Regions from separate parts of the Anoxybacillus sp. ST4 genome, predicted to be linked through region 1. Evidence: predicted binding sites of a transcription regulator. Region 1 holds the regulator's gene; the other holds the start of a gene.
The links. The regulator LexA, encoded in region 1, represses DNA repair genes until DNA is damaged. The targets are predictions, from matches to a motif close to CGAACATATGTTCG.
Positions count from the first base shown of each region.

Region 2: uvrB (excinuclease ABC subunit UvrB) is a predicted target of LexA. The motif match lies at 7,759-7,772, and genes of this name have one in related genera.

Region 1 covers NZ_JAHZOE010000024.1:4,828-23,569, forward strand. The annotation lists gene K1I44_RS12210 (YneB family resolvase-like protein) at 1-429, opposite strand, end outside; gene yneA (cell division suppressor protein YneA) at 450-752, opposite strand; gene lexA (transcriptional repressor LexA) at 907-1,524, shown strand; gene glnA (type I glutamate--ammonia ligase) at 1,584-2,918, opposite strand; gene K1I44_RS12230 (MerR family transcriptional regulator) at 2,979-3,383, opposite strand; gene K1I44_RS12235 (methionine gamma-lyase family protein) at 3,485-4,753, opposite strand; gene hflX (GTPase HflX) at 4,767-6,014, opposite strand; gene K1I44_RS12245 (trimeric intracellular cation channel family protein) at 6,160-6,768, shown strand; gene K1I44_RS12250 (thiolase family protein) at 6,800-7,954, opposite strand; gene K1I44_RS12255 (3-hydroxyacyl-CoA dehydrogenase family protein) at 7,969-8,814, opposite strand; gene K1I44_RS12260 (long-chain fatty acid--CoA ligase) at 8,826-10,433, opposite strand; gene K1I44_RS12265 (CaiB/BaiF CoA transferase family protein) at 10,396-11,496, opposite strand; gene K1I44_RS12270 (acyl-CoA dehydrogenase family protein) at 11,508-12,653, opposite strand; gene K1I44_RS12275 (fatty acid--CoA ligase) at 12,666-14,225, opposite strand; gene spoVK (stage V sporulation protein K) at 14,353-15,282, opposite strand; gene hfq (RNA chaperone Hfq) at 15,401-15,625, opposite strand; gene miaA (tRNA (adenosine(37)-N6)-dimethylallyltransferase MiaA) at 15,660-16,595, opposite strand; gene mutL (DNA mismatch repair endonuclease MutL) at 16,707-18,533, opposite strand; gene mutS (DNA mismatch repair protein MutS) at 18,547-18,742, opposite strand, start outside.
Region 2 covers NZ_JAHZOE010000016.1:34,322-45,933, reverse strand. The annotation lists gene K1I44_RS10680 (YitT family protein) at 1-680, shown strand, start outside; gene cccB (cytochrome c551) at 740-1,063, shown strand; gene ftsE (cell division ATP-binding protein FtsE) at 1,224-1,910, shown strand; gene ftsX (permease-like cell division protein FtsX) at 1,900-2,793, shown strand; gene K1I44_RS10660 (murein hydrolase activator EnvC family protein) at 2,813-4,078, shown strand; gene K1I44_RS10655 (S41 family peptidase) at 4,259-5,695, shown strand; gene K1I44_RS10650 (MerR family transcriptional regulator) at 5,734-6,159, opposite strand; gene K1I44_RS10645 (PDZ domain-containing protein) at 6,338-7,504, shown strand; gene K1I44_RS10640 (CsbA family protein) at 7,506-7,730, shown strand; gene uvrB (excinuclease ABC subunit UvrB) at 7,838-9,811, shown strand; gene uvrA (excinuclease ABC subunit UvrA) at 9,815-11,612, shown strand, end outside.

The sequences.
Region 1 (18,742 bases):
AGCTCTTTGCATCCCGCGTTTAATTTTTAAGTTATGTATTTTTCTTTGATACTCCTCTACAATGCTAATGATTTCTAAAACCATTGAGTCTGCTTCCGATAACTGAAGCTCCCCACGATGGCTTACTGTATAGACGCGAATACCTTCTTTTTGTAAACAACGAAGAAGCGCAATTTTTGCATTTCCTCGCCCAAGTCTTGTTTCATCTTGAACAAGAACGACGTCAATACGATGTTGTTTGATTGCATCGAGCAGCTCCATAATTCCTGCGCGCTCAATATCATAACCGCTTGCTTGCTCTTCAATGATTTTGACAACATTCATGTCATATTCCGTTGCAAGCTGTTTAAGTTCCTCTTTTTGTCTTTGTAACGATGTTTCTTGCGCTTGCTTCGTCGTGCTTACACGACAATAAATAATTGCGTTCATTCGCCATCCCTTTCTACTGACTATTGTTTGTTAGCGACAAGCTGGTTCTCGCCATTTGATTTTAACACAGGGATCACGATTTTCTCACCAACAATTAATCGGTCGTCTGAACGTCGATTGACTTCCATCACCCATTCAATAAATTGTTGATGGGACAATCGATGTTCATGTTTATACTTATCCGCTAGTTCCCATAATGTATCACCAGCTGATACGGTAATTTCAACATACTTTTCTTTATCAACAGATTGTGTTACATGTAAAAACGCCCACACGAACAATGCACTAAATAAGATCATCATCACATAATGTATTTTCCCCATACCATCTACCCCCCTAACACAGAACGTTTGTTTGTATTTATCATAACGGGAACTTTTGTTCGTGTCAACCATTTTTTTCGAACTTATGTTTGTATCTATGTACAAATATATGTTATAATGTGGGCAAAGATTGAAAAGGAAGAGGTGTATAAAGATGGCGAAATTATCAAAACGGCAACAACAAATTTTGGACTTTATTAAACAAGAAGTTCGCTCAAAGGGGTATCCACCATCGGTGAGGGAGATTGGGGAAGCGGTCGGTTTAGCATCGAGTTCTACCGTCCACGGACATTTAGCGCGTTTAGAAAGCAAAGGATTCATCCGCCGAGATCCGACCAAGCCTCGTGCCATTGAAATTTTAGATGATCATGAATCCATCCCAAAAACAAACGTCATCAACGTTCCAATCGTCGGAAAAGTCACAGCTGGACAACCAATTACCGCAATAGAAAACATTGAAGAATATTTCCCTCTCCCGGAACGATTCGTTTCACCAGATGATCAAGTATTTATGTTGCAAATTGTCGGAGAAAGCATGATTGAGGCTGGTATTTTAGATGGGGATTACGTGATCGTCCGCCAACAACAAACGGCCAATAACGGGGATATCGTTGTAGCTATGACAGAGGATAACGAGGCAACAGTAAAGCGCTTTTTTAAAGAAAAAGACCATATTCGCTTGCAACCTGAAAATTCATCCATGGAACCGATCATCGTCCAAAACGCTACCATTCTAGGGAAGGTCATAGGTGTATACCGAACTATTCACTAACAACATTAAATTTTCAGTATAATAAAAAAAGCTAACGGTGCTTCCGTTAGCTTTTTTTATTAGTACAGGCTCATATATTGTTCGCGTTCCCACGGATGTACTGCCGTACGGAACATATCCCATTCAATTTCTTTTGCCTCAACGAAGTGTTCAAATAAATGTCTGCCAAGGGCATTGACGATCACTTCATCAGATTTTAAGTTTTGCAACGCTTCTGCTAACGTTGCAGGTAAATCGACAATTCCTTCTTCCAAACGTTCTTCTTTCGTCATTACATAAATGTTGCGGTCAACTGGCGCAGGAGGCGTTAGTTTATTTTTAATTCCATCTAATCCAGCTGCCAACAATACAGCCATCGCTAAGTATGGATTAGCTGCTGGGTCTACGCTACGCACTTCAATGCGTGTGCTCATGCCGCGTGACGCTGGGATACGAATAAGCGGGCTACGGTTGCGTGCCGACCACGCCACATAACAAGGTGCCTCATAGCCTGGAACAAGACGTTTGTATGAGTTTACCGTTGGGTTTGTTACCGCTGTAAAGTTTGGAGCGTGCTTTAATACACCGGCAATAAACTGTAATGCTGTTTCACTTAGTTGTAGCTGACCGTTCGGATCAAAAAAGGCATTTTCACCATTTTTAAAGAGCGACAAGTTACAATGCATACCCGAACCATTCACACCAAAGAGCGGCTTTGGCATAAATGTCGCATGCAAACCGTGTTTACGTGCGACTGTTTTAACAACAAGTTTAAACGTTTGGATGTCATCACACGCTTTTACCGCATTAGCATACTTAAAGTCAATTTCATGTTGTCCTGGCGCAACTTCGTGATGGGATGCTTCAATCTCAAATCCCATTTCTTCTAATTCTAATACGATATCGCGACGGCAATTTTCCCCTAAATCTGTTGGTGCTAAATCAAAGTAGCCGCCATTATCATTTAATTCTAACGTCGGTTCACCTTTTTCGTCTAGCTTAAATAGGAAAAACTCCGGCTCTGGACCTAAGTTGAATTCTGTAAATCCGAGCGCCTCCATTTCTTTCAACACCCGCTTTAAGTTATAACGCGGGCATCCTTCGAATGGGGTACCATCTGGATTGTAAATGTCACAAATAAAACGAGCCACTTTCCCTTTTTCGGCTGTCCACGGGAAAATAACGAATGTATCTAAATCCGGATATAAATACATATCTGATTCTTCAATACGAACAAATCCCTCGATCGACGATCCATCAAACATCATTTTATTATCGAGCGCCTTTTGCAATTGACTTACAGGAATTTCTACGTTTTTGATCGTACCGAGAATGTCTGTGAACTGCAAGCGAATATACTTTACATTCTCTTCCTTTACAATACGAAAAATGTCTTCTTTTGTGTACTTAGCCATACATATTCCTCCCCCAGAATGAAAAAGATCATTTATGTTTATATTAAAAACATAAATTTTTTAATGGAAAAAGCGAGCGATGTCCCCTTGGCGAAGCGATGCACGATTAAAACGGCCGGCTTGCATTAATTCGGCACGCAACAATTTGCGTAACTCTGCCTCTGACAAATCTTGCTTCATCACTTTTGGTGCAACGGATGGCGTTGTCTCAACGTGCTGTTGTTGACGTGAGGCAAAAATTTGTTTAATCCCCGCTAAATTAACCCCTTGCTCGATGAGGTCTTTAATTTCAAGCAAGCGATCTACATCATTAAATGAAAATAGCCGACGATTGCCTTCCGTACGAGCAGGTGAAACAAGACCGTGTTCCTCATAATAGCGGATTTGACGTGCTGACAAATCGGTTAACTGCATAACAATGCCAATTGGAAACAACGGCATGGAGCGACGAATTTGACTATTCATGTCGACCCCTCCTCACGTAATACATATTTTCATTTTATTCTATGTTATCTTATATGTCAATGATATGTTACGTTTCATTACATATTTTTTTCTGAAATATTTTATAATTGAATTAATCGTTTTTCAAGCAATCGGTCAACAGCCATGCAAACAGCAATTTTCACGTGCGAATACGTGAGACCCCCTTGTACGTATGCAACATACGGTGGTCGAATTGGTCCATCGGCTGATAGCTCGATGCTTGCCCCTTGTACAAACGTCCCCGCCGCCATAATGACATCATCCTCATAACCCGGCATGTAATTCGGATATGGAGTAAAATGCGAATTGACAGGAGAGGCGAATTGAATGGCTTGACAAAACGCAATCATTTGCTCTGCTCCATCAAATTGCACGGACTGAATCAAGTCCGTACGCTTCGCATCCCACGTCGGATACGTATTCATTCCGATTCGTTCAAGCATTGCTGCAGTAAACACGGCACCTTTCAACGCTTGTCCAACGATATGGGGGGCCAAGAAAAAGCCTTGATACATTTCTTGCAAACTGTACAAAGAGGCGCCTGCTTCCGCACCAATTCCTGGCGAGGTCATACGATAAGCACACATATTGATATATTCTTTTTTACCGACGAGATATCCTCCTGTTTTCGCCAATCCACCACCTGGATTTTTAATCAATGAGCCGGCGATTAAATCAGCACCAACATGACATGGTTCTTGCTCCTCAACGAATTCACCATAACAGTTATCAACAAAAACAACAACATCTTGTTTAATTGTTTTAACAACATCAATCATTTGTTTGATTTCAGCAATTGTAAACGAAGGCCGAGGATCATATCCTTTTGAACGTTGAATGCCGATCATCTTCGTCCGACCGTTGATTGCTCGTTCGACTGCTTCAAAATCAACTTTTCCTTCTGAAGTAAGCGGCACGCTGTTATAACCAATATGAAACTCTTTTAACGAACCGATTCCTTCGCCGCGAATGCCGACGATTTCTTCTAGCGTATCGTACGGTTTTCCAGTAATATACAACAATTCATCCCCCGGACGTAACACACCAAACAGCGCGATCGTAATCGCATGTGTACCGGAAATGATTTGTGGGCGGACAAGCGCCGCTTCCCCACCGAATACGTCTGCATACACTTTTTCAAGCGTGTCACGTCCTATATCATCATAGCCATACCCTGTAGACGGAATAAAATGTGCATCGCTCACTTGATGACGACGAAAACTTTGCAGTACACGATATTGATTATAATCAATGCGAGCATCAATCGCCTGATGAATCGGTGCGATTTGTGCCTCAATTTCTTTGACAAGTGTAGAAATCGTTTCTCCATGTGTTAAATGCTCAAACATAACAAAACCCTTTCTATTTGTTGTATATTCTTAGTTGTAACAGTAATGGATGTTCCGACAATATGTAGCCGCTACATTCATACATGCCACTTTGTTCATTGTAATATATGTGCTGCACAATTGTTTCTGATTTTAGCTGTGCGAGCAGTTTCCCCTCAAATGCAGGAATCGCCACATCGTAACGTTCCATCGCTTCGATCATGTGTGCTTCAATAAATCGGCGCAGCTTTTGTACATCTTGTTCACTAAACGCACTTACTAATATATAGTCTGTTTTCGGGCTTGGAACAAAGCTTGGAAGGGTGATATCACGTTTGTTATATACAGTAGCGATTGGAATGGTCGTCGCCTCCAATTCTTCAAGTAAACGATAAACGGTTTGTTCATGTTGAATATAATCCGGATTCGATGAATCGACAATATGTAAAATAAAATCCGCTTCTTTCACCTCTTCTAACGTCGAACGAAACGCTGCCACAAGAGTAGTTGGCAAATCTTGAATGAAACCGACCGTATCCGTCAAAAGCGCCGTATAACCGCTTGGCAGCACCAATTTGCGCGTGAGCGGATCTAATGTAGCAAACAATAAATTTTCTTCAAAAGCATTGGCGTTCGTTAGTCGGTTAAAAAGTGTCGATTTCCCTGCGTTCGTGTAACCGACTAGCGCAATTTGAAACACCGCATTTTTCTTCCGCCGCTCCCGATATCTCCCTCGATGTTCAACAACAGCTTTTAACTGTGCTTTAATTTCGTCAATCCGGCGACGAATGTGACGACGGTCTGTTTCTAACTTTGTTTCCCCTGGTCCTCTCGTTCCGATTCCGCCGCCTAATCGGGAAAGTTCTGTTCCTTGTCCGCTTAAGCGTGGCAGTATGTATTGTAATTGTGCAAGCTCAACTTGCAATTTTCCTTCTTTTGAGCGCGCGCGGCTTGCGAAAATATCTAAAATAAGTTGCGTTCGGTCAATGATGCGCACGTTTAACAACTTTGTTAAGTTTCGATTTTGACTTGGCGACAGTTCATCATTAAAAATAATGACGTCTGGCTCAAATTGTTCCACGAGACGCACTAGTTCCTCCACTTTTCCTTTTCCAATATAAGTAGCTGGATGAACCGTTTCCCGCTTCTGCGACAGACTAATGATGACCTCACCGTTTGCTGTATGAACGAGGGAAGCAAGCTCTTCCATCGAATACAAAAATCGTTCATCATCAACATGCGGTAATTGACACCCAACAATAATTACTCGTTCTTTTTGCATATTTTCCCTCTTTCCTGTTGAACATCTGTTCTCATCATAACAAATCTCATTTAAAAGTGCTATGGCTGAAAAATGACCGTTGATTTTTTCATATTTTATACATAAAATTTTAACGTAATGTGACATAACAGAAAGGATTACGATCATGACTTGGGAAGTATTAAGTATGATTGGCACGGTTGCTTTTGCCATTAGCGGGGCGATTGTCGCCATGGAAGAAGAATACGATATTTTAGGTGTGTACATCCTCGGAATTGTAACAGCATTCGGCGGCGGTGCTGTACGCAACGTATTAATCGGCGTGCCTGTATCCATTCTATGGCAACAACAAACACTTTTTTTGATTGCGTTTATCGCGATGACGATTGTCTATTTATTCCCGCAAAAAATGTTGCCGCATTGGCAACGTTGGGGCAACTTTTTCGACGCCCTCGGACTTTCAGCTTTCGCCATTCAAGGGGCACTATATGCCGTTCAAATGAATCGACCATTAAGCGCAGTTATTGTTGCTGCTGTACTAACAGGGAGCGGAGGCGGAATGATTCGCGATGTATTAGCAGGAAGAAAGCCTCTTGTATTACGTGATGAAATTTATGCTGTTTGGGCCATTGTAGCTGGCGTTGCGGTTGGAACAGGCATTGCACACTCCTCAATTAGCCTGTATGTATTGTTTGTTGTCGTTGCCGCGTTGCGCATTTTATCGTACACATATAACTGGAAATTGCCGAATAAATCATTAAAAGCAGGGAATTAAAACAGGGGACCCAAATATCGTCCCCTGTTTTTTACTGTCCCCACCGCTCGACAATGGTCGCGGTTGCCATGCCGTGCCCGATACAAATCGTTAATAAGCCGTAGCGCCCCTTTCGTCGTTCGAGTTCGTGAACGAGCGACGTCATCAGTTTCACACCCGTTGCCCCAAGCGGATGACCTAACGCAATCGCACCACCGTTGACGTTTACTTTGGAAAGTGAAACACCAATTTCTTTTTGCCAAGCAAGGACGACAGACGCGAACGCTTCGTTAATTTCAATGAGGTCGATAGCGTCCATTGTGAGATTCGCTTTTTGTAATACTTTTTTCGTTGCCGGAATGACACCATCTAGCATGTACGTCGGATCAGAGCCAACAACTGTTTGAGCGACAATTTTTGCTTTCGGCCTCAAACCGAGTCGAATCGCTGTTTCCCGCTCCATGAGCAACACCGCCGCTGCGCCGTCGCTCATTTGGCTTGCGTTCCCAGCAGTAATTTTCCCGTTTTGTTTAAAGACCGGCTTCAATGCCGCCAGCGCTTCAAGCGATGTATCTTGGCGCGGCCCTTCATCAATTGTCACGATGATGTCGTTGCCGTCTTTATCAAGCCCGTTGACGGGCACGATTTCTTCCGTGAAGCGGCCTTCCGCTTGCGCCCGAAGCGCCCGCTGGTGGCTTTCGTACGCATATGCATCTAACTGTTCTCGTGTCAATTCGTATTTTTCAGCAATCAGTTCGGCAGAAACGCCTTGGTGGACGAATTCGTATTTTTCATGGAGCGACGGTGGAATCGTCCGCTCGTTTCCATCGCTTAAAATCGGCACTTTTGTCATACTTTCCACCCCAGACGCAATCGCGATGTCCATATCGCCTGATTTAATTTCCTGCGCAGCGAAATGAAGCGCCTGCTGGCCTGAACCGCACATCCGGTTAATTTGCACCGCGGGAACTTCTATCGGAAAGCCTGCCTCAAGCGCTGCTAAACGCCCGATATTATACCCTTGCTCGCCAATCGGTGTCACACACCCCATCACAATATCTTCAATCAATTGCTTTTCCACCCCAGCACGCTTAACAACTTCCTCAAGCACAATGGCCGCTAAATGAACCGGATGTTTGTCGCGAAACACCCCGTTTCGCTTGCCGACAGGAGTGCGTACCGCTTCGACAATGACTACTTCGCGCATGCTTTTCCCTTCTTTCATTCGTATGTGTAAAATCCTTTGCCTGTTTTTCGTCCGAGATGCCCTGCTTCGACGAGTTTACGGAGCGTCTGTGGCGGACGAAACCGGTCGCCATATGCTTCTGTCATATTTTCGCTGACAAACAACATCGTATCTAACCCGACTAAATCGGCAAGTTCAAGCGGCCCCATCGGATAATTCAGCCCGAGACGAATCGCTTTGTCGATATGCTCCGCAGAAGCGACCCCTTCTTCATACATGCGAATGCATTCGATCATATGTGCAGCTAGCGCTCTTGTTGTCACAAATCCTTGCATATCTTTTACGATGACTGTTTCTTTGCCGATTGCTTCCGATAGTTGCTGAATCGCTTCAATCGTCTGCCCGGACGTCGCCACGCCTTTCACAATCTCAATGAGCTTCATCACTGGCGCTGGGTTAAACCAATGCATGCCGACGACTTGGCTCGGACGCTTCGTCGCTGCGGCAATCGCCGTGACGCTTAATTCCGACGTATTTGTCGCTAAAATCGCTTCTTGTTTCGCGTAACGGTCAAGCTGTTCAAACACTTGTTTTTTGAGCGGCAAATGTTCTGGCACCGCTTCGACGACAACGTCTGCTTCTTTTACTGCTTCTTGCAAGTTCGTTTCCGTTTGAATGCGAGAAAGAATAGCGGACGCCTCTTGTTCTTGTAGTTTACCAGCCTTTACAAAACGAGAAAGGCTTTTTTGAATGGACTGCATTCCTTTTTCAAGTGCCGCAGCAGAAATATCGTATAAATAAACGGTTTTTCCTCCCATCGCTAACGACTGGGCGATGCCGCTTCCCATTAAGCCAGCACCGATGACCGCAATAATTTCCATCGTTACTCCCCCTATTGAACGTTCGTAAAATAATCGCGCAGTTGTTCACGTAATTTCATTTTCAAAAATTTTCCGACACTCGTTTTCGGAATTTCGCTCATAAAGACGATGTCATCTGGCAGCCACCATTTCGCAAATTGCGGACGTAAAAAGTCGTATAGCTCCTCTTTTGTCACATGTTTTCCTTCTTTTACTACGACGCAAGCGATCGGGCGTTCTTGCCATTGTGGATGCGGCACGGCAACAACTGCCGCTTCAAATACCGCTTCATGCGCCATAAGCGCATTTTCTAAATCGACAGACGAAATCCATTCCCCGCCGCTTTTAATGACGTCTTTCGTCCGATCGACAATTTTAATAAACCCTTCTTCGTCTACTGTCACGACATCGCCTGTATAGAGCCACCCATCGCGAAACGCGTCTTTGCTTCGCTCATCATTATAATATTCATCGGCAATCCACGGACCGCGCAAGCATAGTTCCCCCATTTCCGTTCCGTCCCACGCCACTTCGCCGTCTTTGCCAATCACTTTCATTTCTACCCCAGGCACAAGAAATCCTTGTTTCGCACGGATGTCCAATTTTTCTTCGTTCGATACGTGCTGCTGGTAGCTTTTGAGGCGCGACAAGACGACAAGCGGGCTCGTTTCCGTCATACCGTAGGCGTGCACGAACGGGATTCCGTATTTTTCTTCAAAGGCGCGAATCATTCCTTTCGGTGCTGCTGAACCGCCGCATAAAATGCGTGTCACGCTGCGTAAATCGTATGTGCCTTTCTCCAATTCGTTCAATAACCCAAGCCAAACAGTCGGCACACCAGCGGCAAGCGTCACTTTCTCTTGTTCCATCAGCTCGGCTAATATTTTCGGCGTAAATGCCGCCCCCGGCATGACAAGCGTCGTCCCGAACCAAACCGCGGCAAACGGCAAGCCCCACGCATTCGCATGAAACATCGGCACAACCGGCAGCGCCACATCCGATTCCGACAGTGCCGCGCTATCGGCAAGCCCAAGCGCCATGCTATGGAGAACGATGCCGCGATGGGAGTATAACACGCCCTTCGGATTTCCGGTTGTTGCGGACGTATAGCACATGCCAGCAGGGTGATGTTCGTCGATGTTTTTAACAAACGAAATCGGTTCAGTTTGTTGCAGCAACTGCTCATAGTGATAAACGGGCGCAAGCGTCGTCTCCGGGAGCGTCGATTCATCGGTCATAATGATAAACGCCTCGACGTTTATTTCGTCTTTCACCCGTTCAATGAGCGGCAATAAATCGGCGTCAATCAATAGCACGCGGTCGTTGGCGTGGTTAATAATATAGGCGATATGTTGCGGCGACAGGCGAATGTTAATTGTATGCAACACCGCCCCGATACCTGGAATGGCAAAATACGCTTCTAAATGGCGATGATGGTTCCACGCAAACGTACCGACGCGGTCCCCTATATTTACACCGAGCGTTTGCAATGCACTAGCAAGCTTTCTCGTCCGCTCGCCAATTTCTTTATACGTATGGCGGACAATCCCGTTCTTCATCCGCGAAATGACTTGTTTTTTCGGAAAAAACATTTCTGCCCGTTCAAGCATTGTCGCAATATTTAATGGAATGTTCATCATTTGCCACCACTCCTTTATGTTCGTTTAGTTTTGGGGCTCGTGCACGTTTCGTAAAAAACTGCTCATCATAACGGGTCGCTACTTCGATTTGGTCGTTATCCATATGAATCATTTTTCGGTACGTATCGCTTGCAAACCACGTTTTCGCTTCATCGGTTTCTAATACCGGCGTTAAGCAACAATCGACTTGTTGCGAAAAAACGATCCATTGTTGAAACGTCTTCGAGCGAAACAACTGCTTTATTTCTAGAAAAAGAGGATTGTCGTCGCAAGCTACTGACAAATGCCCTCCATACCATTCGGGCTTTTCGACTGCATTACAAAAATTGCGCCAAAAATGCGCTTCAAGCGCCGCAAGCGCCACGTACCGCCCGTCTTTCGTTTCGTACAGATGATACGACACAACTGTGCCAGCTAATACAGGAATCCCATTTTTTTGTCCTGTGTAATGTTCTAATACAAAATGATTCGTCATTATCGCAAGTAAACTGTCAACAAGCGCAACGTCAATATAGCACCCTTTTCCCGTCCGCTCGCGCGCATACAACGCAGCGATAATTTGTTCGACTACATGCATGCTCCCGATGAGATCGGCAAGCGTGATCGTCGGATGAACCGGGTGACCGTTCGCTTTTAGCTGGGCTAAAACGCCTGAAAGCGCCATATAGTTTAAGTCATGACTTCCGAACGATGCATACCGGCTATGTTGACCGTAACCGCTAATTGAGCAATACACAATCGATGGGTTAAGAGCCACTGCTTCTTCATAGCCAAGTCCAAGCCGTTTCATCACACTAGGACGAAAACTCTCAACGACAACATCGGCTTGGCGGATGAGCTGTTGCGCGATTTGAACATCTTGCTCGTTTTTCAAATCTAACGCGATGCTTTTTTTATTTTTATTGTTCGCGTCAAACAGGCAGTCGTCGGCTAGTCCGCGCATCCGATCGCCTGTTTTTGGCTCGATTTTGATGACTTCCGCGCCTAAATCCGCTAAGCGAAGGCTAGCGAACGGACCAGGGAGGTAGTGGGAAAAATCAATGACTTTCACCCCTTCAAGCAACGAAATCCCCCCTATAATCCAAGATGTTTCGCAATGATCATTTTCATCACTTCATTTGTTCCGGCATAAATGGCGCTAACCGGAATGTCGCGATAACGTCTTGCAATCTCGTATTCTTCCATATAGCCATAGCCGCCATGAAGCTGCATTCCCTCTGCCGCTATACGTTTGGCCATTTCTGTAATCCACCATTTTGCCATCGATACGTTCGCTACTACGTGTTTCCCAGCGATATGTTGTTCGATGACATCGTCAAGAAACGCGCGCCCTAGTGCAATTTCCGTCGCCATTTCCGCGAGCCGAAATTGGACAGTTTGAAATTGGCTAATCGTTTTCCCAAACGCCGTACGCTCCTTGACGTATTGTTTTGTTAAGTCAAACATCACTTCTGCCGCTGTCTGCGCCGCAATGGCAACAATGAGTCGCTCTTGCTGCAGTTTTTCCATCAAATAGTAAAATCCTTTTCCTTCTTCCCCAAGCAAGTTTTCAGCGGGAACTTTTGCATCGCTAAAAAACAGCTCGGCCGTATCTTGGGCATGCAATCCCACCTTCTCTAGCTTCCGACCGCGTGTAAACCCTGGTGTTCCTCTTTCGACGACAAGGAGACTCATACCTTTGTGTGGCGGATTTGCCTGCGGATTTGTTTTGCAGACGACGATGACTAAATCGGCATGAATGCCGTTCGTAATAAACGTTTTTTGTCCGTTGACGATATAATGGTCGCCTTGTTTCACCGCCGTTGTTTTGATACCTGCTAAATCAGAACCTGCGCCTGGTTCGGTCATCGCAATGGCAGTGACGATTTCCCCAGACACACATTTTGGCAACCATTTTTTCTTCTGCTCGTCTGTTCCGTACGACGTGATGTACGGAACAACGATGTCGTTATGCAAGCCGATGCCGACAAGGCTTGATCCTACTTTTTCCAACTCTTCATTGATGACGACGGAATAGCCGAAATCGGCACCAAATCCACCGTATGTTTCGTCTACCCACGGACAAAGGAAGCCGTTCTCTCCCATTTTCCTCCAAAATTCCCGTGGAATGATTCCTTGTTTTTCCCACTCTCCATAAAATGGATACGCTTCTTTTTGTAAAAATTTCTGGAATGCTTCGCGAAAGATGTGATGCTCTTTCTGCAAATACGTCGCTACCATTTTCCCACCGTCCTATGATTGAGCCATTTTTTTCATTTGTTCGCGCAATAAAAACTTTTGAATTTTTCCGCTTGCATTACGTGGCAATGCCTCTACAAAATAGTACGCGCGCGGTCGTTTGTATGGGGCGAGTTTATCGCTTTGTTTGCAAAACGCCTCTAATTGTTCAGCGGTAAGCGATTTGTCTTTTTTCACAACAAACGCAACGACTTTTTCTCCCCATAGCGCATCCGGTTCGCCAAGCACCGCAACATCAAGCACTCCTTCATGTTCATAAAGCACGTCTTCTACTTCACGCGGATAGACGTTTTCGCCGCCGCTAATAATCATGTCATCGACACGGTCGGCAACGTATAAATACCCGTCTTCATCCATATAACCTAAATCGCCAGAATGATACCAACCTTTATACATCGCTTTTTCCGTCGCATCTTCGCGATTGTAGTAGCCGACCATCATGCATGGACCTTTGACGATAATTTCGCCAACTTCCCCTGGCGGTAAAATGTCATCGGGGTCAGACGGTCCGTCTTCGCGCGGTTTGACGATGCGAATTTCATGGTTTAAACACGCACGTCCAGCAGATCCGGCTTTCGTTAATTGCTCCTCTTCGTATAAGAAAGTTACCGCTGGTCCCATTTCTGTCATGCCGTACGCTTGAATTAAGTCAATGCCTAACCGCTCTTTGCATTCTTTCACAAGCACTGGCGCCATCGGAGCAGCTCCGTACAAACCGATGCGAAGCGATGATAAATCATAATCGGACAATTTTTCTTGCAAAAGCATATTCCACATTGTCGGTGCAGCAAATAAGACAGTAATTCGTTCTTGTTCGATGACGGTTAATACTTGTTTCGGGTCGAAATGATGAACAATAACATTTGTTGCTCCAGCATGGACGCGCGGAAGGAAGCAACAATGCAATTCTGCGCAATGGAACATCGGTGCGGTGACAAGCCCCCGCTCTGTTTCGCGAATGCGCATCACAGAATTGCAAATCAAGCTTTGCTCGACCATGTCGCGATGTCGATGCATCACCCCTTTTGGCCGTCCTGTCGTTCCGCTTGTATACATAATCGCATATAAGTCATGTTCGAAAACGTCGATGGCTGGAAGCTCGCTAGTTGCTCGTTGGATTTGTTCATGATAGGAAGCAGCGTACGCTGGCGCTTGCCCGTCAATGACCCAAAAAGAAATGTGCGGAAATTCATGATGAATGGCTGTAATTTGTGGTTCAACTGCTTGTTCAAATAAAACGATTTTTGGGGTAGCATCCGTTAAAATGTAAGCGATTTCTTTCGGTCGTAAACGAAAATTAATCGGGTTAAAAACAGCGCCGATTTTCGCGCACGCAAAAAAAGCGGTCGCAAGTTCTGCTGTATTAAATAACACGGTCGATACGCGATCTCCTTTTCGGACTCCCGCTTCTAAGAAAGCGTTTGCAAGTCTGCTCACTTCTTTTTCCCATTGTTCGTACGTATAGCGAAGTCCTGTGCGGATATCGACAAGCGCTTCTTTTTTCGGGAATTTCCTTACCGACTGTGAAAATAACTCTCCAATCGTAATGTACAAAAAAAATCCCTCCTCACTTTTTATATCAATATAAATAATATTTATTATTTTCAGACTATATTCTACGAAATAAAGAAGAAACCCTTCTTTCGTACATAAAAAAATAAGGAAGGTTTCCCTTCCCTATTCATTCAACAACTAAATCACGTTCCCGTATGATCATGAGCTCCTTTTTGTCATAGCGTCCTTCGTGTAATAAACGTACTGCTTGTTTTCGAATTGCTTTTTCAATCAAGTTTCGAATGTAACGACCGTTACTAAACTTCCTTTGGAATCCCCCTACCAGTAACTGTTCAATATGTTCACGTAATTTTCGTTCTGCATCGGAAGTAAGCTCATATTCCCTTATGTGAAGCATTTGTTTTGCAATTTGTACAAGTTCCTCTGCTGTGTAATCAGGAAACTCAAGCATCAATGGAAAGCGTGACGGCAATCCTGGGTTGAGAGATAAAAAATAATCCATCTCAGCCGGATATCCTGCTAAAATCACAACTAAATCATCAGAAAAATCCTCGATTCCTTTTACTAACGTATCGATCGCTTCTTTTCCAAAATCTTTTTCCCCTCCACGTGCTAACGAATATGCTTCATCAATAAATAAAATCCCCCCGCGCGCTTTTTTAATTAAATCACGCGTTTTATTTGCTGTATGACCGATGTATTCACCAACTAAATCGGCACGTTCTGCTTCAATAAAGTGCCCTTTGGATAACACGTTCATTTCTAAAAATAACTTCCCAAGAATACGAGCAACTGTCGTTTTTCCTGTACCTGGGTTCCCTTTAAAAATCATATGAAGCGATTGTTTATTTCCTTTTAATCCGTTCGCTTGACGTGCTTTATTAATATATAACCACGCGTAAATTTCCTTAATTAATTTTTTCACTTCACTTAGCCCAACTAGCTCATCTAGCTCTTTTTGAATATCTTTCAACACCGCATGTTGATGATAATCAATTCGATTGGCCGTTTCTTCTTTCGTCAAATAATTGACGTTTTTAGCATTAAGTACGATATTAATTTGACTTTTCGTTTGCTTCATTGTCAACTCTGACAAGGCGACGTCACCTCTCCTTCACCGTTGCTTCTTTTACTAATATACGCTGTTCATATCCATTTCGTGACAAACGCCTAGCGAAAAAAAATCGCCCACCTCATCTGGTGAGCGATTTAGCTTACTCGATCTCAATTTTCACATTTTTTTGTGGCGCAAATGTGGAAATCGCATGTTTATAAATTAATTGTTGTTTCCCATCAACTTCTAATAACACCGTAAAATTGTCAAACCCTTTCACTAGACCACGCAATTGAAATCCATTTAACAAAAATACAGTAACCGTTGTCCCTTCCTTGCGCAACTGGTTTAAAAACTGATCTTGAATATTTATTGTGTTTTTCATTGCTTCGTCCTCCTCTTTTCTCTCTACATTACGTCTATATATTCGACTGAAAGCGAAACTTTCCTTCTATGTAATGCAAAATTTCATTTACTCGCACCGAAAACAGCGTATCATCCGTCATATCAAACCATTGAACGGGCATTTGATTGCGAAACCATGTCAACTGGCGCTTCGCATAGCGACGCGAGTTTTGCTTCAATTGTTCAATAGCTTCTTCTAGTGTGATAAGTCCATCTAAATACGAATACAACTCTTTATAACCGATCGCTTGAATTGCCTGACAATCGCGTACACCTTTTTCGTGTAACCGTTTCACTTCTTCGATCAATCCTTGAGCAATCATTTGATCTACTCGCTTATTAATACGCTCATACAATTTCTCACGTTCCATTGTCAGTCCAATAAGCGCTGTGTTATAAACGAGCTGCCGCTTTTGTTCTTTTAGCCATTCCGTCATCGTTTTTCCTGTGCAATGATAAATTTCTAATGCGCGAATGACGCGACGAACATTATTTGGATGAATACGCTCGGCACTTATCGGATCAATTTTTTTTAATTCCTCATAAAGTTCAATGGACGAACATCGTTCTAGCGATTGACGATACAAATCATTTGATGGAGCACTTGAAAATTGGTAATCATAGATGACAGATTGGATATATAGCCCTGTGCCTCCAACGATGATTGGAAGTTTTCCTCGATTCGTAATCTGTTGAATAAGCGATCGAGCAAGCGTCTGGAACTCTGCAACGGAAAAAGATTCATACGGCTCTTTTATATCAAGTAAATGATGCGGGATTTCTTCCATTTCTTCTCTTTGAATTTTTGCTGTTCCAATATCTAATCCTTTGTACACTTGCATCGAGTCACCATTAATAATTTCCCCATCTAAATGCTTGGCCAACTCTATACTCATTTTCGTCTTCCCTACAGCCGTTGGCCCAATTAACACAACGACTTTCTCTCCCATAAAATACCACTACTTTCCACTCTAGTTCACATTCATTTATTATAGACAAACGATGTATATTTTATCATCTATTTTGAAAAAAATTTAGCCTTGGGAACAATGTATCCTTCTCTACATGACACGTTTAAACATTTTTTCTAACTCATAAGTGGAAAAATGAATAATAATTGGACGACCATGCGGACACGTAAATGGGTCGCTCGTTTTCCGCAACGATTCAAGCAACGCGAATATTTCGTCGCTACGTAAAAATTGATTCGCTTTAATGGATTGTTTACAACTCATCATAATCGCAACTTTTTCACGCAACTGCTTCATATCGACTTTTTTCATCGTTAATACTTGTTGAATCATTTCTTCGATGATTGTCGCCTCCTCCCCTTTCGGAAACCATTGGGGATGGGAACGAACAATGAAACTGTTATGACCAAACGGCTCTAAAAATACACCACAAGCTGCTAATTCATCACGATGACTGTCAATCAGCAAATACTCGCTTGATGAATAAGTGAACGTTAGTGGGATAAGCAACGGTTGCAACTCATTTGTGACCGTTGCTAATTTTTCGCGAAAATATTCATATTTGATTCGCTCTTGAGCAGCATGTTGATCAATGATATACAATCCATTTTCATTTTGGGCTAAAATATACGTCCCGTGCATTTGTCCAATCGGATATAGCGGTGGAATACGCTGTTGATCTATTTCTTCAAGTTTTTCTACATGAGGTGGTTCTAGGTTCTCCACATTAAGTGACTCCGTATTCACATCGCTAGCACGTTTTTCGTTTTTCTCGAATGCGATTCGCTCATCTGCTTTCTTTTCTAGCTCACTGTATGAGATCGTTCGCTGTGGAACATTGTTCGATTCTTTCACGACATGTTGAAACGAAAACGTTTGTTGCTCCGTCCTCGGCTTTTCTACTCGCGAGACAGTCACTTCCGGTATTAATGTCTTTTTTTGAAATACATCACGAATAGCGTGCTGAACAAGTTCGTTTAATTCCCCTTCTTTGCTAAAGCGGACTTCCAGCTTTGCCGGATGAACATTCACATCTACAAGGAGCGGATCCATAGCTATATTTAAAAATGCAATAGGATGTCGCCCGATCGGGAGAAGCGTATGATACCCTTCTTCAATCGCCTTGTATAACGGATAATTTTTTACATATCGACCATTTACAATCGTTGTCATATAATTGCGAGAAGCGCGCGTCACCTCTGGCAACGAAACATAGCCATCAATCGTAAAGTCGATCGTTTCGGCGTGAATGGCAACCATTTTTTTCGCAACCTCAAATCCGTAAATCGCAGCTAACACTTGCCGTACATCACCATTTCCGTTCGTATAAAACAGTTGTTTTCCATTATGTGTCAAACGAAATGAAATGTGTGGATGGGCAAGCGCCAAACGGTTCATCACATCAACAATATGCCCTAGTTCCGTATGAATCGTTTTCATATACTTTAAGCGAGCTGGCGTATTGAAAAATAAGTGTGAAACAATAATATCAGTTCCTTTTCGACTGCTCGTCCGACCGCTCTGTATAAGTTCTCCACCTTTCAACACAACAAACGTTCCTGGACGTTCACCCGTGCTCGTTTTTAATTCTAAATGCGAGACGGATGCAATACTTGGTAAAGCTTCCCCTCTAAAACCAAGCGTACGAATGCGGAACAAATCCGCCTCATCTTTAATTTTGCTCGTTGCATGTCGTTCAAACGCTAAAAAACAATCTTCTTCCTCTAATCCATCTCCATTGTCAACAACGCGAATTTTCGTTAGTCCCGCCTCTTCTAACTCCACCTCAATGATTGTGCTGTGGGCATCAATCGCATTTTCAACAAGCTCTTTTACAACGGAGGCTGGCCGCTCAACGACTTCCCCCGCCGCAATTTTATTCGCTAACGCATCATCGAGCTTACGAATTTTCCCCACGTTTTCCCTCCTTTCATTTTAGCAGTTTTTGAATTTCGTATAGTTTATTCATTGCTTCAAGCGGTGTCATATCAAGCAAGTTGATGGATTGAATACGCTTGATCACTTCCTTTTCTTTTTTAGATACACTCGAACGTGTTTCGTCGTTTGTTTCCATAAATATGCTTAACTGTTGAAACTCTTCTTCCTTTTCTTTTACAACTGGAGCT
Region 2 (11,612 bases), on a different contig from region 1:
CAGCATACGTGCAATGGTCTCTTAACATTCCGCTATTTATCGCAGGCGTGTTGTTGCTTGGAAAACAGTTCGGCATTAAAACGTTAGTTGGCACTGCTTTTTTGCCGTTTGTCGTATATTTGACGCGTGATGTCGCACCAGCAACAAACGACGCTCTACTTGGGGCGTTATTTGGCGGCATCGGTGTCGGTATAGGATTAGGGATTGTATTTCGCGGCCGGGCATCAACGGGAGGAACGGATTTAGCTGCTCAAATTATTCACAAATATACGGGTTTATCGTTAGGGACATGCGTTATTTTAATTGATGGCTTAATTGTGTTAACGGCGGCGTTCGTATTTGATTTAGAACGGGCGTTATATGCATTAATCGCATTATTTGTCACAAGTAAGACGATTGATTTCGTCCAAGTTGGATTTAGTAACTCGAAAATGGCGATGATCGTCACAAACAAAGAAGAAGAAGTGCGTGAAGCGATTTTGCATAAAATTGACCGCGGTGTGACAAAACTACATGCATACGGCGGATATACAGAAAAAGAGCGGCCTGTTCTTATGTGTGTCGTAGCACAAAGTGAGTTCACAAAATTGAAACAATTGGTGAAAACCATTGATCCGTCTGCGTTTGTCGTCGTTATGGACGCAGCGGAAGTGCTTGGAGAAGGATTTAAACGTGTCTAACATAAAAATGATGCGATATAATAGAAATGTATGAAAATGTTTACAAGGAGGACACATATATGAAGAAGAAGCTATTCGGTTTGTTCGCTAGTACGGCGATTGTGTTAGCGGCCTGTGGTGGCGGAAATACTGCAACAGAAAAGCCAGCGACTGGTGGAGAGACGGTTTCAGCTGCTGAATCTTTGTATAAAAAATCATGTGCAAGCTGTCACGGCCAAAACTTAGAAGGTGGCGTTGGCCCGGCATTAGATAAGGCTGGCGGTAAATTTTCTCAAGATGAAATTACGGATATTATCGTCAACGGTCGTGGAGGCATGCCAGGTGGCTTACTTCGCGGTGAAGATGCTGATAAAGTAGCGGAATGGTTAGCTGCGAAAAAGTAAGAGGATGCGATTTTGTGCATCCTCTTTTTATTTGTAACAGTCTTGAAATATAACTGTAAATAAAATTCGCCCCCTTTTTGCGACAAATGATGATATAATGGACGAGGTAAGAATTTTGCAGGAATATGTAGAAAAACATCGAATACTTAGGTGGTTGCTTATGATTGAAATGCAAGATGTATATAAAACGTATCCGAACGGAGTGATCGCATTAAACGGCATTTCCGTTCGCATTAAGCAAGGTGAATTTGTATATGTCGTCGGTCCGAGCGGCGCTGGGAAATCGACGTTTATTAAAATGATGTATCGCGAAGAAAAGCCGACAAGCGGAAAAATTATGATTAACGGTGTGAACTTAGCGAATATAAAAGACAGCAAAGTGCCGTTGCTTCGCCGAAACATCGGAATCGTCTTTCAAGACTTTAAGCTTCTTCCCAAGTTAACCGTATATGAAAACGTTGCGTTTGCTTTGGAAGTCATTGAAGAATCGCCAAAAAACATTCGCAAGCGCGTCATGGAAGTGCTTGACTTAGTTCGGTTAAAACATAAAGCGCGCTTTTATCCAGATGAATTATCAGGTGGAGAACAGCAGCGCGTGTCGATTGCCCGTTCGATCGTTAACAATCCGTCGATTGTCATTGCGGACGAACCGACAGGAAATTTGGACCCGGATACATCGTGGGAAATCATGGATATTTTCGAGCGCATTAATGACCGCGGAACAACGATTGTGATGGCAACGCATAACCGTGAAATTGTCAATACGATTCGCAAGCGCGTCATTGCGATCGAGCGCGGGAAAATTGCGCGCGATGAAGTGAAGGGGGAGTATGGCTATGAAACTTAACACCCTTCGCCGTCATTTTCGTGAAAGTTTAAAAAGTCTCGGACGAAACGGTTGGATGACGTTTGCGTCCATTAGTGCTGTCACGGTGACGCTTTTGCTTGTTGGTGTGTTTCTCGTCATTATGCTCAACATTCAACATATAACGAAACAAATTGAACGCGATGTTGAAATTCGTGTGCATGTCGATTTGAGCGCAACAGATGCGGACAAAGATGTGCTGCGGGCGAAACTGAAAGCTCTTTCTGGTGTGGAAAAAGTAGCGTATTCATCAAAGGATGAGGAGCTTCAAAAGTTAATTGAAAGCTTTGGGGAAGATGGGCAGTCGTTTCGTTTGTTTGAGCAAGATAATCCGTTAAGCGATGTATTTATTGTGAAAGCAAAAAATCCGCTTGATACGGAAAAAATCGCAAAACAAGTTGAAGCTTTGCCTTCTGTCGGTAAAGTCAAATACGGAAAAGGACAAATTGAAAAGCTATTTGCGGCAACGACGACGATTCGCAACGTCGGATTGGCGCTCATTGTCGGATTATTATTTACGGCGATGTTTCTCATCTCAAATACGATTAAAATTACAATTTTTGCCCGTCGTCGTGAAATTGAGATTATGAGATTAGTAGGGGCGACTAACGGATTTATTCGCTGGCCGTTTTTCCTTGAAGGGCTATGGCTCGGTGTATTAGGTTCAGTTGTGCCAATTGCGATCGTTCTATCCGCTTATTCGTACGTATTTGATTTACTGTACCCAAAATTAAAAGATACGTTTTTTCAACTTCTTCCTTTTTATCCGTTTGCATGGCAATTGGCGGCAGTGCTCGTTTTATTAGGGGCATGCATCGGCATGTGGGGAAGCTTGATGTCTGTCAGACGATTTTTGAAAGTATAGAAAGAGAGAGGGGTTTACGGTGCAAAAAAGATGGGGAACGATTGTTGTCGCTGTGATGCTGCTTGTTTCAAGCGTAGCTGCGCCTGCGTATGCGGTGACGAAACGTGATATTCAACAGAAAAAAGAAGAAATAAAAAATGTACAACAAAAGCAGTCAACGATTGAAAATAAAATTGAACAGTCGCAACAAGAAATTGAACGGCTAAAAGCGGAACAGCAAAAGATCGATGCGGAAATTAAAAAGCTCGATTTAGCTGTCGAAGAGACAAGTGCTAACATTCGTGCGAAACAACAAAATATTGAAGAAACGAAACAGCAAATTATCGCGCTTCGCAAAGAAATCGAGGAAGTAACAGCCCGCATTGAGCAACGCAATGAGTTGTTGAAAGAGCGGGCGCGCTCGCTGCAAGAAAGCGGAGGAGTTGTCAGTTATTTGGACGTGTTGCTTGGAGCGAAAAGTTTCAGCGATTTTATCGACCGAATGAGCGCGGTTGCGACCATTTTCGAAGCAGACCGTCAAATCATTAAAGAGCAAGAAGCAGATAAAGCGTTAAAAGAAGCAAAAGAGGAAGAGCTAAACGACAGCTTAGTTCGCCTGCAAGAGCAGCTAAATGAGCTACAAAAGTTAAAACAAACGTTAAACGAACAAATTGCGGCGAAAGAAAAACTGATGGCGCAATTGAAAGAGCAGCAAAAGCACGAAGAGGAAAAGCAACTCGCTTTAGAGGAAGAAAAAGAGTTGCTTGAGAAGCAAGAAGCAGCTATGAAAAACCAATTGCAAGAGATGATTCGTCGCCAAAAAGAACAGGAAGAAGCACGGAAACGAGCATTATCAAGCCGCGGATCATCGTCAGAGAGCGGTGGCAGTTTGCCTCCTGTGTCGAACGGTGCATTCATGCGTCCAGCAAACGGTCCAATTACATCAACATTTGGACCGCGGTGGGGTGAATTCCACTACGGAATCGACATTGGAAAACGCGGGGCTAGTGTGCCTGTCGTTGCGGCAGCTGACGGTTATGTTTACCGCTCATACTATTCCTCAAGTTACGGAAACGTCATTTTTATCATGCACTATATTGATGGACAAGTGTACACGACAGTATATGCCCATCTTGAGTCCCGCCTTGTTGGTGAAGGACAAAACGTGAGTAAAGGGCAAATGATCGGCTATATGGGCAATACAGGTCGCTCATTTGGCGCGCACTTACATTTTGAATTGCATCGCGGACCTTGGAATGCATCAAAGTCTAACGCAGTCGACCCATTAAAATATATTCCGTTTTAACGGTAAGCACAGCGAATGAGCTGTGCTTTTACGTATTGGTTGAGAAAGTTGTACGTTCGGTGTAAAATAAATACATCTTCAAGTAGTTATGAACGGTACAAGCTATTCATATAATGAAAACAAATGGGCATCGCACACGGTGTGATGCCTTTCATGTATCGAAGGGTGAGGAGGCAAAACATGAACAAAAAAACAATCGCAGCACTTATGGCTTTATCGATGTTGTTCGGCTCGGGTGTGACGTATGTCGGCATGCAGTCGCTCTCTTCGCAAACGTCAACGATTACAATCGATATGCCGACGACAACGGAAAAGCCGTCGAATGAGGAACTGAAAAAAATCGAACAAGCATACAGCATGATTAAACAAAAATACGTTCAAAACGTTGATGACCAACAGCTTATCGATGGCGCTATTCAAGGAATGATTGCGACGTTAAAAGATCCGTACTCCGTTTATATGGATAAAGAAACGGCAGAGCGATTTAACGAATCGCTAGATTCTTCTTTTGAAGGAATCGGGGCGGAAGTGAGCATGGTTGACGGCAAAGTAACGATTGTCGCCCCATTTAAAGGATCGCCTGCGGAAAAAGCTGGGCTTCGTCCAAATGACCAAATTATTAAAGTGAATGGGGAAAGTTTAGAGGGGCTTGATTTGTATGAAGCCGTCTTAAAAATTCGCGGCAAAAAAGGAACGGTTGCTCGCTTGGAAATTATTCGCCCTGGCGTAAACGGTGTATTGACAATTGAAGTCGTTCGTGATGAAATTCCGATCGAAACGGTATACGCGTCCATAAAGGAAGTGAACGGCAAACGAATCGGCTATATTGAAATTACGTCGTTTGCGGAAAAAACGGCGGAAGATTTTAAAAAGAAGATATCCGACTTTGAAAACAATGGGATCACAGGGCTCATTATCGACGTGCGCGGCAATCCGGGAGGGTATTTGCAAAGTGTGGAAGATATTTTGAAAGATCTTGTTCCGAAAGATAAACCGTACGTACAAATTGAAGAACGTGATGGCGATAAACAACGTTTCTTCTCCAATATAACGAAGAAAAAAGATTATCCAATTGTTGTGCTTATTGATAACGGAAGCGCCTCGGCATCAGAAATTTTAGCCGCAGCGTTAAAAGAAGCGGGCGGCTATCCGCTCGTCGGTGAAAAAACGTTTGGAAAAGGAACGGTTCAACAAGCGTTACCGATGGATGACGGCAGCCATATTAAATTAACGTTATATAAATGGCTCACACCAAACGGAAATTGGATTCATCAAAAGGGCATTGAACCAGATGTGAAAGTGAAGCAGCCTGACTTTTTCTACGCTCATCCGTTGCAAATTGACAAGCCGCTGGCGTACGATATGAACAATGAACAAATTAAAAGTGCACAACAAATGTTAAACGGGCTCGGCTTTAATCCGGGGCGTGAAGACGGCTATTTCAGCAAACAAACTGAACAAGCTGTGCAAGCATTCCAACAAGCCAATAGCTTGCCGGTCACAGGAAAAATTGATAAGCAAACGGCCAATGTGTTGCAAACAAAAGTGATGGAAGCTGTTCGCGACGAGCGATACGACGAGCAATTAAAGCAAGCGTTACAAATGATCGCAAAATAAACATCGCCCCCTGTCTCTTCTGAGGCAGGGGGCGCGTTTTATATGAACAGACTAATAATCCCACGGCGCTTTTGTTTCGTCGGCTTTTCGACGGGAAGTTCTGCTTGTTGTTGTTCCAGTTCGGCGATGCGCCGCTCAAGCTGTTGAATATGTTGAAGCATTTCTTCCATTTCTCGCCGATGTTGCAATAGTTGAAACGAGACGACGTCATCTGCTTTTTGTTCAACTTTTCGTTCGAGCTCATCGAGACGTTGTTCTACCTCTTCCCAATCGACATGTTCCTTCTCTTCTTCCTCTATGCCGAGAAACTTATATTTTTCTAGTTGTTCGACCGCTTCGTTCGTAAACACATAATGTCCTGCCTCGTTTTTTTTGCATGGAATGTTATACTTTTTTACCCACCGTTGCACCGTTTTTGTCGATACGCCAAGCCGTTTAGCGACTGTGCTCGTTTTTAGCTCCATCGTTCCACGCTCCTTCTCATCTTATATGAGAAAACAGTTAGACACTTCGTTTCAAATTCCTTTTTCCTTGACAAAACTAGTGCTCATTCGGCAAAGAAAGTGAATTTTCGTCAACCATAAATGCTTGAAATTTGTTACAATACAAAATAGACGATCGGAAAAAATGGAGATGATGGAAATGGAATTATGGGGACTAGAATGGTTGAAAGTATTCGGAACGTTTTGGCTGCAACCGTTGTTATATTATGCGATCATATTTGCTTCGTTTATCGGCTGGCGCCGTGTGCAACGCGAGCGGCGCGATTTTCATACGCGCGTCTATCGTTCTTCTCGTGAGCTACGTGCTATCGTTCGCTCACGCAGTTGGTTTGCGGTTGTTTTTTCAATTGTAACCGTTGGCGTTGGACTTGTCATTCCGAACGATACGCTCGTTTTTTGGGCGATTGTGACGATCGTATGCAGCTTTATGATGCAGCTCCGGCTTTTATCGGCTGCATATGTCGGGAGCATCGTCATATTTACTGTTAGTTTTTTTGCGCAAATGGAGTGGGCGAAGCCATTTTTTGATCATTTTTTCCCTCAGATGACGGAAACAAATGTGACCGCCGTCGCGCTTTTAATCGGGTTGCTTTTGTTTATCGAAATGTGGCTCGTTCACCGCGAAGGAGCAGAGCTTAGCTCGCCGCGGCTTGTAACGAGTAAGCGGGGACTCGTCATCGGTGAACAAATGATGCAACGTCTTTGGCTCGTACCTTTTATTATTCCTGTTCCAGGGGAGGGAGTGACGCCGTTTGCAGCGTGGTGGCCAATGATTTCAGGCGGTGATGCGTATTCATTTGTTCTCGTGCCGTTTTTACTTGGCTTTTCTCAACGCGTGCAAACGAGCATGCCTACTCATATAGCGAAATGGACCGCAAAGCGCATCGGTTGGCTCGCCACGGTTGTTAGTTTGCTAGCGATTGCTAGCTACTGGTGGGAGCCGCTAGCGATCGTTGTTGCAGTTGTCGCTATTTTATGGAGGGAATGGATTGCTTTATCAGCGAAATTGTATGAACAAAAGCGGCCTCCGTATTTTACAAAACGAGCGAATGGGCTTGTCATTTTAGGCGTGTTGCCGGATACGCCAGCACATAAAATGGCGCTTTCGGTCGGAGAAGTAATTGTGAAGGTAAACGGTATACCGGTCGTGACGGAAGATGAATTTTATGCAGCATTGCAACATAATCGTGCATTTTGTAAGCTAGAGGTATTAAACGAGAGCGGAGAAGTTCGCTTTGCGCAATCGGCTTTATTTGAAGGCGAACATCATGAACTTGGACTGTTATTCGTAAGAGATGAGGGATAGTATGTGGTTTTTGTTAGCGTTAATTGTACCGGCGTTGCTAGTTATTTTATTTACGCGGGTGACGTATAACCATTATGTCGGAACGTTGCTTACTGTCGCGTTGCTCGTAGCATCGTATGTGAAAGGATATACGGATCAATTGTATGAAATTGTTGCTGATGTAGCGTCGCTCATCGTCGGATTTTTATATGCTAAACGCATGGTAGAAAAGCAAAAACAGTCGTAAACCTGTCCATATGGGCAGGTTTTTTCATAGAATATTTGTTCGTATTTTTCGCTTTTCGATTCGTGAATATGGTACAATGAAAATAGAAATGAAGTGGAGGGACGATTGTGGACACATTTCAATTAGTATCCGCTTATGAGCCGCGCGGCGATCAGCCAAAAGCGATTGCCGAACTCGTTGCAGGCATTCAACAAGGCAAAAAACATCAAACGTTGCTCGGAGCAACAGGAACAGGAAAAACATTTACGATTTCAAACGTCATTCAACAAGTGAATAAACCGACGTTAGTCATTGCGCATAATAAAACGTTGGCAGGGCAGTTGTATAGCGAGTTTAAACAGTTTTTCCCGCATAATGCGGTCGAATATTTTGTGAGCTATTATGATTATTATCAGCCGGAAGCGTACGTGCCGCAAACGGATACGTACATTGAAAAAGATGCGAGCATTAACGATGAGATCGATAAATTGCGCCATTCCGCAACGTCTGCGTTATTTGAACGGCGCGATGTCATTATTATCGCAAGCGTGTCGTGCATTTATGGTTTAGGTTCTCCGGAAGAATATCGCGAACTAGTCGTCTCCCTTCGCGTCGGAATGGAAATCGAGCGCGATTATTTATTGCGGCGGCTTGTTGATATTCAATACGAGCGAAACGATATTGATTTTCGGCGCGGAACGTTTCGTGTGCGCGGGGATGTTGTTGAAATTTTTCCAGCTTCACGCGATGAGCATTGCATTCGCATTGAGTTTTTTGGCGATGAAATTGAACGCATTCGCGAAGTCGACGCGTTGACGGGGCATGTGATGGCAGAGAGGGAGCATGTGGCGATTTTCCCGGCATCGCACTTCGTTACGCGCGAAGAAAAAATGAATATAGCGATCGAAAACATTGAAAAAGAATTAGAAGAGCGGCTTCGCGAGCTGCGTGAACAAGGAAAATTGTTGGAAGCGCAACGACTCGAACAGCGGACGCGCTACGATATTGAAATGATGAAAGAGATGGGATTTTGTTCGGGCATCGAAAACTACTCGCGTCATTTGACGTTGCGTCCGCCCGGTTCGACCCCTTATACGTTGTTAGATTATTTTCCTGACGACTTTTTAATTGTGATTGACGAATCGCATGTGACGCTGCCGCAAATTCGCGGCATGTATAACGGGGATAAAGCGCGAAAAGAAGTGCTTGTCGAACACGGTTTTCGCTTGCCGTCGGCGCTCGATAACCGCCCGCTCACGTTTGCAGAATTTGAGCAAAAGGTGAATCAAATCATTTACGTATCAGCGACGCCCGGTCCGTATGAACTTGAACATTGTCCGCAAGTTGTCGAGCAAATTATTCGTCCGACAGGGTTGTTAGATCCGACGATTGATGTGCGACCGATCGCAGGGCAAATAGACGACTTAGTTGATGAAATTCAAAAGCGCATCGCTCGCAAAGAACGGACGCTTGTGACGACATTGACGAAAAAGATGGCGGAAGACTTAACCGATTATTTAAAAGATATTGGCATTCAAGTTGCTTACTTGCATTCCGAAATTAAAACGTTAGAGCGAATTGAAATTATTCGCGATTTACGATTAGGCAAATACGATGTGCTTGTCGGCATTAACTTATTGCGTGAAGGGCTTGATATTCCAGAAGTATCGCTCGTTGCTATTTTAGATGCCGATAAAGAAGGATTTTTACGCTCTGAACGTTCACTCATTCAAACGATTGGACGGGCGGCGCGCAATGCGAACGGGCATGTCATTATGTATGCTGATACGATCACGAAATCAATGGAAATTGCGATCAATGAAACGAAGCGGCGCCGCGCCATTCAAGAAGCATATAATCGCGAGCATGGTATCGTGCCGAAAACGATTCAAAAAGACGTTCCAGACGTTATTCGCGCTACGTTTGCTGCGGAAGAAAAAGAAACGTACGAAACGAAAGATGTTCGTCATTTATCAAAAGAAGAACGTCTTGCGCTCATTGCCCAACTTGAACAAGAAATGAAAGAGGCGGCGAAAGCTCTTCATTTCGAACGTGCAGCACAATTGCGCGATCTCATTTTAGAACTGAAAGCTGAGGTGTAGCGTATGGATCACATTATCGTCAAAGGAGCGCGTGCACACAATTTAAAAAATATTGATGTCGTCATTCCGCGCAATAAGCTCGTTGTGCTTACCGGCTTATCGGGCTCGGGAAAATCATCGCTTGCGTTTGACACCATTTACGCGGAAGGGCAACGGCGATATGTCGAATCGTTATCGGCATACGCTCGGCAATTTCTAGGGCAAATGGATAAGCCTGATGTCGATTCGATTGAAGGGCTGTCACCCGCCATTTCGATTGATCAAAAAACGACGAGCCGCAATCCGCGTTCAACGGTCGGAACGGTAACGGAAATTTACGATTATTTGCGCTTATTGTTTGCGCGTATCGGACGTCCGATTTGTCCGACGCATGGCATTGAAATTACATCGCAAACGGTTGAGCAAATGGTTGATCGATTAATGCAGTATCCGGAGCGGACGAAAATGCAAATATTAGCTCCGATCGTTTCGGGAAGGAAAGGGACGCACGTCAAAACGTTAGAAGAAATAAAAAAGCAAGGATATGTACGCGTGCGCATCGACGGGGAATTGCGCGATGTATCTGAAGACATCTCCCTTGAAAAAAATAAAAAGCATTCAATTGAAGTCGTTGTTGACCGCATCATGATGAAAGAGGGCATTCAGTCGCGTCTTGCCGACTCGCTCGAGACGGCGTTAAAGCTCGCGGAAGGAAAAGTGCTCGTCGACGTCGTCGGACAAGAAGAGCTATTGTTTAGTGAACATCATGCTTGCCCGCATTGTGGTTTTTCTATCGGTGAATTAGAGCCGCGCATCTTCTCGTTTAATAGTCCGTACGGGGCATGTCCATCGTGTGACGGGCTCGGGTCGAAGCTTGAAGTCGATCTTGACTTAGTTATTCCAAATCAAGAGTTGACGCTTCGTGAACACGCGCTCGCGCCGTGGGAACCACAAAGCTCGCAATATTATCCGCAGCTGTTAGAAGCGGTATGTCGTCATTACGGCATTGATATGGACGTGCCTGTGAAACAGTTGCCAAAACAACAGCTCGATCTTTTATTGTATGGATCGAACGGTGAGAAAATATATTTTCGCTATGAAAACGACTTCGGCCATGTGCGCGAAACGTATGTGGAGTTTGAAGGTGTCGTGCGCAATGTCGAACGCCGTTATCGCGAAACGACATCGGATTATGTGCGCGAACAAATGGAAAAATATATGACCGAACAACCGTGTCCGGCGTGTGATGGCAACCGTTTGAAAAAAGAAAGTTTGGCTGTTTTTATAGGCGGCAAGCATATTGGAGAAATGACGGCGATGTCGGTCAATGAAGCACTCACGTTTTTTGAAACGCTTCAATTGACGGAAAAGGAACAAAAAATCGCTCATTTAATTTTGCGTGAAATTGTTGAGCGTCTCGGCTTTTTAAAAAATGTCGGGCTCGATTATTTAACGTTAAACCGAGCGGCAGGGACGCTTTCAGGTGGAGAGGCGCAGCGCATCCGGCTCGCAACGCAAATCGGCTCGCGGCTAACAGGGGTGTTATACGTGTTAGATGAGCCGTCGATCGGGTTGCATCAGCGCGATAACGACCGGCTTATTGCGACGTTACAAAGCATGCGTGATTTAGGGAATACGCTCATCGTTGTGGAACACGATGAAGATACGATGCTTGCGGCAGATTATTTAATTGATATCGGGCCAGGAGCGGGGGCGCACGGCGGACAAGTCGTCGCTGCAGGCACGCCTGAACAAGTGATGAACGACCCGCAGTCGTTAACCGGCCAATATTTATCAGGAAAAAAATTTATCCCCCTTCCGC